3 regions of the Paenibacillus intestini genome follow, and region 1 is predicted to be linked to each of the others. Evidence: riboswitches for the same ligand, from Rfam matches in the RefSeq annotation. Region 1 holds a riboswitch; each other region holds the start of a gene.
What was found. Region 1 has a riboswitch for cyclic di-AMP ahead of J2T16_RS26920 (resuscitation-promoting factor). Riboswitches for the same ligand answer to the same signal wherever they lie in the genome.
Positions count from the first base shown of each region.

Region 2: another riboswitch for cyclic di-AMP. It lies ahead of J2T16_RS01565 (3D domain-containing protein); the one in region 1 lies ahead of J2T16_RS26920 (resuscitation-promoting factor).
Region 3: another riboswitch for cyclic di-AMP. It lies ahead of J2T16_RS07650 (C40 family peptidase); the one in region 1 lies ahead of J2T16_RS26920 (resuscitation-promoting factor).

Region 1 covers NZ_JAURUN010000017.1:11,844-16,113, reverse strand. The annotation lists gene rnmV (ribonuclease M5) at 1-494, opposite strand, end outside; gene J2T16_RS26920 (resuscitation-promoting factor) at 650-1,834, opposite strand; cyclic di-AMP (ydaO/yuaA leader) riboswitch at 2,104-2,357, opposite strand; gene J2T16_RS26915 (TatD family hydrolase) at 2,599-3,366, opposite strand; gene J2T16_RS26910 (HD domain-containing protein) at 3,742-4,270, opposite strand, start outside.
Region 2 covers NZ_JAURUN010000001.1:355,860-360,129, reverse strand. The annotation lists gene J2T16_RS01580 (PspA/IM30 family protein) at 1-116, opposite strand, end outside; gene lpdD (prenylated flavin chaperone LpdD) at 309-644, opposite strand; gene J2T16_RS01570 (polysaccharide deacetylase family protein) at 799-1,617, shown strand; gene J2T16_RS01565 (3D domain-containing protein) at 1,749-2,420, opposite strand; cyclic di-AMP (ydaO/yuaA leader) riboswitch at 2,423-2,619, opposite strand; gene J2T16_RS01560 (amino acid ABC transporter ATP-binding protein) at 2,805-3,527, opposite strand; gene J2T16_RS01555 (ABC transporter substrate-binding protein/permease) at 3,514-4,270, opposite strand, start outside.
Region 3 covers NZ_JAURUN010000002.1:555,064-559,333, reverse strand. The annotation lists gene J2T16_RS07665 (hypothetical protein) at 1-199, shown strand, start outside; gene J2T16_RS07660 (hypothetical protein) at 318-536, shown strand; gene J2T16_RS07655 (carboxymuconolactone decarboxylase family protein) at 717-1,046, shown strand; gene J2T16_RS07650 (C40 family peptidase) at 1,185-1,649, opposite strand; cyclic di-AMP (ydaO/yuaA leader) riboswitch at 1,655-1,786, opposite strand; gene pelA (pectate lyase) at 2,162-3,115, shown strand; tRNA gene J2T16_RS07640 (tRNA-Leu) at 3,315-3,399, shown strand; gene xynC (glucuronoarabinoxylan endo-1,4-beta-xylanase XynC) at 3,592-4,270, opposite strand, start outside.

The DNA of each region.
Region 1 (4,270 bases):
GTAATCTGAAATACACTCAGCCGTTTATGGAACTGCTTGCCGTTACAATACCCAATACCAAGCAGATTACCCATCTCCATACGTCGTGCGGCTGCTTGCGGGTGTATGATCAATCCTGCTTCAATGAGGTCCTCCCAATCGATTAGACTAGGTGCGCCCTCATAGGATGTGTGTACGCGAGCAAGTGCATGACGAATCGCTTCCGGTGAAGCATTCTCTACTCCGATATCTCCTTTGCGCGTTGCATCCGCTTCTGGGATGAAGGCATGTTTGCAACCAGGAACCTTATTGGCAATAATTTTACGGATACGCTCTCCCGCATGATCCGGATCCGTCAGGATAATGACGCCACGTCTCTCTTGAGCAAGTGCAATTCGCTTCAGAATACGCTGATTAATGGCAGAGCCTCCGGTTTCAATCGTATCCGCTTCGACCGCCCGACGAATCGCTACCGTGTCGTCACGACCCTCCACAACAATCACTTCTTTTATCATGTTCCTTTTCTTCCTTTCTAACGCAAAAAGAAGAGGAATATCCTCTTCTCTGCCAAACGGCGGAGGAGACTGAATTCAGACCCCTCCGCCGCATATTCCGCATGAATCATTCATGCAACTATTTTATAGCATTCCCATTTCAAAGTAAAACGATTTTAGTTCGCTTCCGGCTTAACTGGACCAATCACATAGACCGTTTTGCCTTTTTTACGTCCGAAATTCAGGGCGTGCTTCACACTGTCGTAATAAACGTCAATTTTGTTGCCTTTAATAGCGCCGCCTGTATCTTCCGCACGACGGAAGCCGAGGCCCTCAATGTATACCCACCAGCCGATTGGAATGACCTTGGGATCAACTGCAATGGTGCGCCCCTCCGTTACACGAGTACCGGAAGCTGTTTTTGTACCAATACCCGGCTCTTCAGAAGAGTAGGCTGTCATCGATACATTTTTCAAAACTTTAGAGTATTTAAAAGAATTCCCGGAGACCGTAATCACCTTGCTGCCCGAGGCAGATGTTTTCTTCGAGTTCGTTGTTACAGCTTTTTTGGTCGTTGAAGTTTTGGCAGATACCAATTGAACCTCAGGTTCCTTCACAACCGGCTTAGCCTTCGTACCTACCGCAATCACTTTATCTACACGATTGGTGGCGACCGTTTTACCTACCACTTTTTTGGAGACGAGTTCTCCATCTTGAAATACCTTTTCGATATGTTGCACAATTGTGCCTTCCTTGCCTTTCACTACAACACGGTTATCCCCTTGGAACAAACTTGGGTCTGCCGTTTTTACAACCTTGTAAGCAATCGGTTGTTTCACATCCACTGTATGCTTTGTTACACGCACTACACGAATCTTCATATCCGCTTTAATTGCGGTTCCGAGCGCTGGATACACTTTATCATGATCTTCAACTTGAATACCTGATTGCTGAATTACACCCTGTACCGATGAATCGGTTGTATAAAGAGTCTTGGTGTCTCCGTCTGCCGTGATTTTAACTGGAACGGCCCGCTCAATAACGATTCGGTCTCCGTCGGTAATCGCCCCATTCATGGGCATGGATACCTTGTCGTGAGGGCTGACTGTGATTGACTGCTCCTCCAGCATTTCCTGAAGCATTCCTGTACGAGTCTCTACCACTTGAGCTTTGCCGTCAATAACCAGTGAAACCTGCTTCCCGGCCTGACCGTAAACGACTAACAAGATCATGATTGCAAGCGCAATTGAGAATATCGCGATCAATGCCATTTGACGCAAGTTCTCATGCTTCCACCGCAACGCGAAAGACTTACTGGATGATCGTGACTCATGGGTCTCTTCTGGTTGGAATATGCCCACTTCTCCGTCCTCCTTCATAGCCTCGCCGTCTAAAGTAATGCATGATGTCTTTGACGCGACTATAACAATTTTTCTACAGAACACAGATCAGAGATAATGACCGGTTCTGCACCATGAACCCCTCTTCGCAACATGATGTCATCCTCCTGAATACATACCGTATGATGACAATATTTCTTTTATTCAAAACAAAAAAAGCCAAAGAAAGAGTGTAAGAGACCCTTTCGTGGCTTCCGAATGATTTTGAATATCGGAAATTCATGCACGAGGTTGCCTCTCTTTTTCCGCTTGCGAGGTTAGCTGTCGGGTTCGGGCGAAAGAGAGCCGCCCTATCTTAGGTCACCCGCTCATGGCGGACGCCCTTGAATTCACCCCGAGACCCAAAGAAGAAATCAAATACGGCTTCGCAGAACATTCCGCTGCTTTTGGGTCAGCGAACGATGCGCACCGGCTAGAATCACCGATGTTTAAGCCCTATTGGTTCCCCCGCTCTCCGTTAACGGAGACTCAGCGAGATTGATTCATGAAAGTAATGTTGTCTCATCGGAAAGTGTCCCTTTGTTCATCCCCCGAACATCTGTCCAATTTTCCGCGCAACAATTCACTGAAAAGATGATATCCTGTTTTGATGCATGTTGTAAAGCACGGATCAAGTACGTTTTTCTAAATATTTGGTTAAAATATTGTAATATTCTGCAATTATTCGAGACAAAGAGCAAATTACCTCTCTGTATCTCCCTTTTTCACCCGATTTACTCATTTTCTTATCGAATCCCAAATCGTTCCATGGCATTTTTGGTGGTAATTGCAGCAATTTCCTCTACCGAAATGCCTTTAATTTCCGCAGCTGCTTCAGCAACCAGACGTACATGCGCTGTCTCATTTCGTTTTCCACGATAAGGATGCGGTGTGAGATACGGGGAGTCCGTTTCTAAGAAAAATCGATCCATCGGAACCTTGGCGAGCACCTCTTTCGGTTGCTTGGCATTTTTGAAAGTGACCGGTCCTCCGAAGGACAGATGGAACCCTAAATCCAGACACATTTTCGCCGTTTCCCAGCTACCGGAGAAAGAATGCATCACACCTCCAACCTCACCAGCCTTCTCCTCACGTAAAATACGCACAATGTCCTCATGAGCATCCCGATTATGGATGACGATAGGCATACTCAATTCACGTGCCAATGCAATTTGTTGTCGTAATACGCGGTGCTGTACCTCCTTAGGGGAAGTGTCCCAATGATAGTCTAGACCGATTTCTCCGATTGCTACCACTTTCTCATGTTTGCACAATGATGCAATCCATTCGAGATCTCCCTCTTGCATCGTAATGGCATCCACCGGGTGCCAGCCTACAGCTGCGTGGATAAAATCATACGTTTCGGCCAGTTTGATCGTTGTTGGAATCGTCTCCCGGTTAAAGCCGATATTAATCATGCGAGTAACTCCGGCCTGAACGGCCCGTTTAATCATGTCCTCTCGGTCTTCGTCGAATTGTGGTGCATCCAGATGAGTATGTGTGTCGAATAACATGCTTTCTCGTTCTCCCTTCATGTCGAAAGTCAAATGCCGATGATTTTTTCATGGGAACTCCCTTATTCTTGTACAGGAATTCTTGCGTTTGAATTTCAAATTTATTTTTTTGCATCATTAAATGATTGGGACAAGCAACAATTTCAGTATTTTCAGTTTTAGCACTCAAGCTACTATATATAGAAGGAAAATAAAAAGTCAAATCAACATCTTGCAAGAAAGGCGTTAGAAACTGTATAATTACTCACTCGAATTACAAAATTATGTCGATCTACACATCCTCCCCATTAAAGCAGATTACTGTATCATGTAAAATAGCTCTCTTAGAAAGTCTTTTGATATCAAAGTGTTTCACCCTGCTGCATCGACTCAAGCTTATAGAAAATAGGGGCGTATATGGGACGGTAATTCATGAAGGATGGCATCCACCTTGTTTTGCGGATAGTACAGATGATGTTTGCCCAGATGAAGTCCACTGATGGAACGAACAATATCAGAAACTTCTGACAGCTCATGCAACTTGTCCTGCCGATCGAGCAGAAGAATTTGCTTATCTGTGGATTGATCTGGACGAAACACATCATACGGATTATCCGTCGGAAAATCAATTTCAAGATCGTACTCGGGATTCAATCCTGCTTGTACAAATGCTTCCCGAATCTCTTCAATGATGTCCAAGTCGATCTGTTCAAGTTCCACATACTTATATAACCTGCGATCCATAAAACGTTCGCACAACTCACTTAGAACAGAATCGTCCTCCTTACGCCACTGCATAAAGGCTGTTTGAATTAACGATTCATCAAGCTGCAGATATTCATGAACTGAAATTTCTCCTTCAAACAGTTTGGGCAGAGGCTCTACCATGAAACGGAATGGAAAGCCTTGCTTCACAAGTTCTTTT
Region 2 (4,270 bases), on a different contig from region 1:
TCCTCTTGCATGTCACGGATATATTGATCCGTCATCTTGATTGGATCTTCAGCTTTGTCGATAATCGCATTGATGTTAGACATTGTCAGGTCACGTAATCTTTTAAAAATAGACATTAGGTTATTCCTCCCAGTGGATTGTGCATTGTATATAAAGATACATACGTTACAATCTGCAACTCGTTTCAATTTTACAAAAAAAAATTAAAACTTGATGACAACCTCTAAATATAAGGAGGATTACCTCTGAAGGTTATACTTATCCAGGCACGTGTCGTTTATCCTAAAAGATGACCGATTACCAAAACATTACTCTGACCTCTTATTCAAATGTTCATCCACAAGTCTCTCTGCAGTCATTACGATCTCGTCGATCTGCACTCGTGTAATGCTGTCAAAATGTATGCCCATAATAACGGTTACCGTAACTTTCAATTGCAGTGCCGCCTTGCGGGCTAGCCGCTCACATAACTCTTGTTCCTTGTGTCCCGGGATATGTACCGTTGTTCCACTAACCCGATCATGGTCAACATAGAATGTAGCTACAGCCCCGATATGAGCTTTACCACCCGTAACCAGAAATACCTTGTCCTGTCCTGCCTCAAAAACCTCTAAACGAATGGATTTCAAATCATATGTACTCATTGTCTCTCCACCTATCCTTCTCTATATGTTATATATGGTGGAATTATGGCTTTCATGACCTGATGATGCAATGAAACTTCTCACACACGCATAAAAGAAACAGGCAACGGGCATACCATAGAGAACGCAATTTTGGAAAAAGGAGGCCGTTAACATGCGAATACGCCTCGTCATGCTCGCACTCGTTACTATTATATGTTCTGGGGTTTATACAGCTCCTTTAGCCCCTGCGCCTGTGTCTGCTGCTTCATCTGAGGAACCTTCTTCAACCCTCAGTGATACACCGGCGTCTGGGTCAGATGTTAAAGAAGAACAGTTGACTCTAGGTCAACTTCGTCAGAAATACGCGGATACGTTCAAAACCAATGGCCCTTCCACCAAACAAGTTGCGCTGACTTTTGATGATGTACCTGATCCAAGATTTACACCGCAGGTACTTGATGTATTAAAAAAATATAAGGTTCGTGCTACTTTTTTTGTTGTTGGCAGCCGTGCGGAGAAACACCCGGACTTGGTGAAACGGATGGTGAAAGAAGGACATATCGTTGGCAATCACAGCTACAATCATCCTGAATTCAGCAAATTATCAATGACTGCCTTTCGCAAACAAATATTACATACCGGCGATATCATTCACCGCCTGACGGGGTATACGCCCAAAATGATTCGTCCTCCGTATGGGGACATTAACGAAGAACAGTTGAGATGGGCTGCAAAACAGCATTACAGCATCGTGAATTGGAATGTGGATTCTCTCGATTGGAAGGGACTAGACAAGGAAAAGGTAAAACATAATATTCTCACCGCGGTGAAGCCTGGTTCCATCGTATTACAACATGCTGGCGGCGGTACAGGTTCGAACCTGAAAGGTACTGTAGAGGCTTTGCCTGAGGTTATTGAGGAATTGCGAAACCGAGGATATGAATTAGTTACATTGGACGAGATGCTTAAACTGCCAAAAGAGAAACAATAATTGAAAGAACAGGTTGTCCCTCTACGTCGTCATGAATTATGCCTATCATGATTACGCAAGAAAGAACACCCTGTTTATTAATGCTCAATTCAACTTATGACCTCACATCCATAAATGAGAGGGTTTAAGCCTTATTTTAAAATGTACAACTCAATATCCTGAAAACCAAACGAACTAACGAACTGTTTGCTTCCAGGGATAAAGATGTCAATACGATTTCCCTTGATCGCGCTACCTGCATCCAAAGCCGTTGCTACGAAAGCCTGTTTCGGCAATCCAGGGTGTGTATGCCCTGTCACTAGTACCTTGGTTCCAAAAGGGATAACCTTGGGATCCACTGCGATTGTGCCGAGTTCGAGCGGGTTGCCAAAATAATCAACGGGGCCCCATCCACCATTCTCGGAAGCATCCGCGGAATACGCTGTTGCTTTAACACTAAGCGTTTTGCTGTAGTCGAATGTTTTCCCCCAAGCCTGTACCACTTTATTATCTGTATTCACGTCCAGGCTTGCAGCAGTCACCGTTTTTTCCTGCGACTTCGCTTGAACTGGTGCCGCTTCTACTTTGTTTTCGTTACCTGGGATTGTAATTTTCAAACCACCATAGATGTTATAAGGTGAGATGTCTTTATTCGTTTTAATTAATGTGTTCATATCAACGCCGTATTGCTTGGATAAGGTGAAGAAGGTATCCCCTTCTTTGGCCACATGAACGGAATCCGCGTGAGCCGGAACGGCTTGAATGAATAGAATGGATGTCAGTAGTGCGATGGCTGTTTTGGCTAAACGTTTCTTGTTATGCATGGTCTTCCTCCCTCATGATGCCTGCGAAGTTAGTTGTCGGATTCGGATGGAGGAACCCACCCTATAGGCTGTACGTGACATGCTGAAGCATTATGTATTCCTAATTCACCCCAAGCAGCATATTTCTCAAATCATTAACTATGTCTGCATTGTTACGTCCCCCGCACTTCCGCTTCGGAAGTTTCGGCAGTCTTGAATATATCACAAATTTGTAACCTTAAGCTGTAGTAAATGTTTCCATTTGGCGTTTTAATTCATTTTACAGGTAACAGAAAAGTTACTTTTTCAGCTCTACCTTTTCTGCAAACAACAAAAAAGCGTCACCGGATCTTTCGATCCGATAACGCCGTTATTCATTTGATTCTATATACGGAATGGCATGAATTAAAGTACTTTTGCAAGAAAGTCTCGCGTACGCGGATGTTTTGGCGCACCAAACACTTCATCCGGGGTACCTTCCTCAACGATGACGCCGCCGTCCATGAACAGAATGCGGTCTCCCACCTCACGCGCAAAACCCATCTCATGCGTTACAATGACCATCGTCATTCCGCCTTCAGCAAGACGTTTCATGACTTCCAATACCTCTCCGACCATCTCCGGATCAAGGGCCGATGTAGGCTCGTCAAACAGCATCACATGCGGCTGCATCGCGAGTGCTCTTGCAATGGCAATCCGTTGCTTTTGACCACCGGACAGCTGGTTAGGATATACATCTTTTTTGTCCGCCAAACCGACTGTCTTCAGGAGATCCTCGGCAATTTTGTTGGCCTCATCCGTGGATTGTTTCTTCACCTTGATTGGAGCAATCGTTATGTTTTGCTGCACCGTTTTATGAGGAAACAGATTAAAATGCTGGAACACCATGCCCATCTTCTCACGTGTAGCATTGATGTTATGCTTCGGATCGGTAATCGAAACACCTTCGAAATCGATCTGTCCCGATGATGGCTGTTCCAACAGGTTCAGACAACGCAGAAATGTACTTTTACCGGAACCGGAAGGACCAATAACTACAACGACCTCACCTTTGCCGATCGTTACGTCGATGCCTTTCAGGACATCATTTTTACCATATGATTTGTGTAATTGCCTAACGTCTATCACTTGCACCCAACTTCCTTTCCAATCGTCCGAGCAGCTTGGACAGAATAAATGTCATCACAAAGTAAATCGCTGCCGCAATAATGAACGGGTTCAGACCCTGGAATGTGAGATTTTTGACTACACTTGCTTGATACATAATATCCACCATACCGATGACCGAAATAATGGATGATTCTTTAATAATCGTTACGAACTCGTTACCGATGGCTGGCAAAACGGCCTTGAAGGCCTGTGGCAGAATAATGTAACGCATCGCTGCGCCTCTGCCCATACCCAGTGAACGGGCTGCTTCCAGTTGACCACGATCAACGCCTTGAATACCGGCACGGAAAATCTCGGCGAGATACGCACCGCTGTTAATGGAAAGCGTCATAATCCCTGCTTGAAGTGCTGAGAAGTTAATGCCAAAAGTTAGCGACACCCCGTAATAGATAATCATAAGTTGTACCAGCATTGGCGTCCCGCGGATCACCTCTACATAAGTTGTACCAATCCAGCGAAGAATCGCCATATTATGAAGACGGAACAGGCAAATAATCAGACCGATGATGACCCCGAATAATACGCCTAGCGCCGACAACAGGAGCGTGTAACCAATACCTGTTGCATATAAGCCTTTGTATTCCCAGAACAATTGAAAAATGTTTTGAGATTTATTGACTTTGTCAGCCATCAGGAGACTTGCTTCTGTAACCATCTGGTTGATCTTATCTTCGCTTTTCAAGCGGTCCAAGGTTTTGTTT
Region 3 (4,270 bases), on a different contig from region 1:
TCAATTTTTCTGGTACAAACGCTATGTTGCCTGGTCAGAATTACTGACGATTGTAGGCTTGTGTGAAGAGTTGTCCTTCTCTTGGAAAGAACAATTTACACCGCACCAAGTAGAGTACCTTGAAGAACGTGTGATGTCCGCCAAAGTGCTTGATTTTTGGTTCGAGAAGAACGACAGCAAAGAGCACGCGCAGCGGTAACTCTCAGTCGGGACATTTTTTTCGAATGACATGACAGTCCAATACAGTCACGTGAGACCTAAATGACTTTTCATTTAGGTCTCTTTTTGTAAAGAAATTTGAGTATAGGAGTTATGACATGATTAGTGATACAGAATTGGATGCCCTGCGTTTGTCAGGGGAGAAGGTAAGAGTAGTGCGGGATGAACTGGAGTCTAATGATGTAACGGGCATCGTGGTAGCTTGGGATGATGAGCAAGTACTTATTCGCAGGCAAAATCGCCGTGTTGTGAAGCTGGATCGGTCTTACCGTTATCAGCTGTTCAGTGAGCCTCGTCAAAGTGTTTTAAGTGAATAAATGACATGAGTGCTTAGCTTAACGGATTCACGTTACCGGAGCTCCTTCTAAGAGAATGTCTGCTACACCAAATGTTTGGAATTACCATCAGGAACAGGCATATTTGCGACGCACGCGAGAGAAGATAGGTACAGTGGAACAATTCGCTGTATTTACAGCCGAAAGGGTGTGCTGCAAGTCATGACATTGATGAATGATAAAGTTCATGCGTATAAGGATCAGATTGGCGCATTAAGCGACGTTCTCCCCGATGTGGTGAAATCATATCATGAGTTTACGGGAGAATGCTTCCAGCCGGGTGTGCTTGATGCCAAAACCAAGCAGTTAATTGCGCTAGGTATCGGTTTGTTTGCTAATAACGAAGTGTGCACGTTCTATCATGTGGAGGAAGCCCGGTCCAAGGGAGCGACCGATCAGGAAATCATGGAGACGGTAGCTGTCGCTGGTGCAGTGGGCGGCGGACATGCTCTGTCACAGGGAGCAATGAGGGTGCAGAAGGCGCTCCATTAGTGGATGAAGCAAAACAAAAATTAACAAGGTCATACACCTCTTTAATAGAGGCGTATGACCTTGTTTTTTTATAGCTCATCTTTACTTTCTTTACTGTAAGGAGGTAGCCAAAGGCTACTCCCCGTTCTTTAAATTCAATTAAAGTTTACCCAACATTTTGTTATACATAAATTGACCTGTCACCCGTCTTGCGGTTACATAACGATCACTGAAATACGGATTGGACAACTTGGTGATGCTGACACCTTTGCTGCTGGAGGCATGTGCGAATTGACCTCCACCGATGTATACTCCTGTATGTGAGATGCCTCTACCTGTTGTGTTGAAGAAGACCAGATCTCCTGTACGAATGCTTGCTTTGGAGACAGGTGTTCCGGCTTTCGCTTGTTGTTGCGACGTGCGAGGGAGCTCAATGCTATATTTGTTGAAAAGATATCTCATAAACCCGGAACAATCGAAGCCAGCCATGGTTGTGCCGCCCCATTTGTACGGGATGCCTGTCATATTGTTAACCATCGTATTAATTGTGCTTGCCTCTGTGCTTGTTGCCCCGGATGTAAATAGTACAGCAGCCCCAAAAATGGAAATAATCAGTTTTTTCAAAATCAATGTTCTCCCTTCGATGCCTACGGAGTTAGCTAAGGGTTCGGTAGAAGGTTCCCTATATTTCCTATGTATAAGAATAATTCACCCAAAATGGTTCCCCCGTTTTCAATCCTGAAACTCGGCAAATGAATAATTAAGTTTTTGTAACTATTTGAAACTATATTGCATAAATGCGTAATTGTCAAACCTGTTTAAAGGTGTTCATTTAGCCTCAATGTTAGCGGAATTATCGATTTTAGTTATCATTTTGTTGAAATTAGGGAGTTAAAGATTACAAAAAAGTCATTTGTGTTTCATATGAGAGAACTTGGATAATAAACAAGATTGTTATGAGCTAAAAAGGAAACCATTCTGTTTAACAAATTTTTTTGGTTTGTTGCATATATTGACAAAAATATATTTATTGCATATTATAACCATATTAAATACATAATTTGTATTTAAATTGTTTTCATTGGAATATATGTGATATAAGTAATCAAATTTGTGAATGGGGAGAGTGTTGTCGAGTGAAAGCAAAAAAATTAGTAACATTTGTACTGGCGTGTTCTATGGTATTCTCCGTAGCGGGAATGGCTATCCTTCCTGTACCGACCGTATCGGCAGCTGATGCTTCCGGTACAACGGCGAGTATGTCCGATATCTTAAAGAATCAGCGCCCCGATGGAGGCTGGAGAAAAGATTACAGTCAGACGTCAGGTGAATGGGCCAAATCAACGATCGATAACAAAGCTACATACTCAGAAATCAGAAGGCTAGCAAGTGAATTCAAAAAAACAAATGATCCGCGATACTCTGCTGCAGCGGTCAAGGGCATCAACTTTTTGCTTAATATGCAGTATTCCAATGGCGGTTGGCCTCAAGTCTATCAAAGTTCCGGCTATCATAAACATATTACCTATAATGATGATGCGATGATTAATGTGATGTACATGCTTGATGAAGTCGCAGGACGTAAGGGGAACTTCTCCTTTATCGACAGTTCTCTTGCAAATCGCAGTAAAAATGCAGTTTCCAAAGGAGTCGATGCTATCCTGAATACCCAGGTGGTATCCGGTGGGAAGTTAACGGCCTGGGGACAACAGCATGATTCCAGTTCACTTAGACCTGCGGGAGCCAGAATCTATGAAGTGCCTTCATTAACGGCAGGTGAAAGCGTGAACATTGTGAAGTTTCTGAAAACGAGACCGGCTAATTCAAGAATCACTGCATCTATCAAAGGTGCCGAAGCCTGGTTTAATAAAGTGAAAATTACAGGATATCGGTATGAGAGAGCGAATGGGGATAGCCGAATTATTGCTGATTCCAGTGCATCACCGATTTGGGCACGTTTCTATGAACTCGGTACGGACAAACCGATCTTTGTGGGACGTGATGGCGTTGTGAAATATAAGCTGAGCGATATAGAAAAGGAAAGAAGAGGCGGTTATGCATGGTACGGCAACTGGCCGTCCAAGCTGTAGAAAATTGTTTATTTAACCAATTTTCTAATAAGTCCACTACTTACGGATATATAAGCTTAATCTGAAGCAGGCCTGATAAGTGCGAATCGGATACATATCTGTTTCGCACTTATTTGGTGATGAATAGTTGTTGACATGTTAAACTACGCGTGGTATATTATTTCTTGTCGCCGATATTAGTTGGAAAGATACAATATATGCGGTCGTGGCGGAATTGGCAGACGCGCACGGTTCAGGTCCGTGTGGGCTAACCCCCCGTGGAGGTTCGAGTCCTCTCGACCGCATTAGATAGAAAAAGACCTCTTAGCAATAGCCTAAGAGGTCTTTTTCTATCTAATGATATAAAGAACAATCAACAGTCTTTAATTACAGTATTGTCTCAAAATAGACGAGTAGAGCAACTTAGGTCTATTCCACATGGGAGCTTGGCTACTTTTTGCCCAGCTAAAAAAGAAAAAGGTTTAGAATTAGATAACTTATGATGCTGCTGTCACCGTAATGTTATCAATGTTGGGTCCCTCTGTACCTGTTGTTACGATTCGGAGTGTATTCGTACCTGAATTCATAGGTACTTGAATTGTTTTTTCACCCCAAGTAGACCAGCTTCCTGTTTGAGTAAAGGGCTCATTACTGAGTACTTTTGTGCCATTAACATAAATATCTAGAGTCCGCGTACCACTTTCCAAAGCGTAACGAAACTTTACATTTTTGGTGCCTGTGATTGTGTTATTGATATCATTCCATTGGATTGCGGAGCCTGTATAAGCGTTGAAGTTAACATATCCAGAACCGGTGAAGCCCGGATAAGCTGTTTCAATGACTGCATCCGTAAGTGTTGTTCCTGTTTCGGCCTCATATGTGGTGCCCGTGCCTACATTGCCGCCACCGTTGCCGCCAGTAATATTAGCAACAAATGTTGTTACACTCTGTGCTGGGAGTTGAGCTGTGAATGCGCCATTGGAAACGTTAATTGGTGCAAGACTTGCCAGATTACGACTGCTGTCTGTTACATATGAAGATACAGTGGACGCATTGCCATTTTGCAACACAAAGCGTTGACTTTTTGCCGAAGTGCTGCGGTTAATGGCTACGATGACGACCTTGTTATCACCTTTGTAAGCGGACACGTAAGTATTTGTATCCGGATTTTTGGAA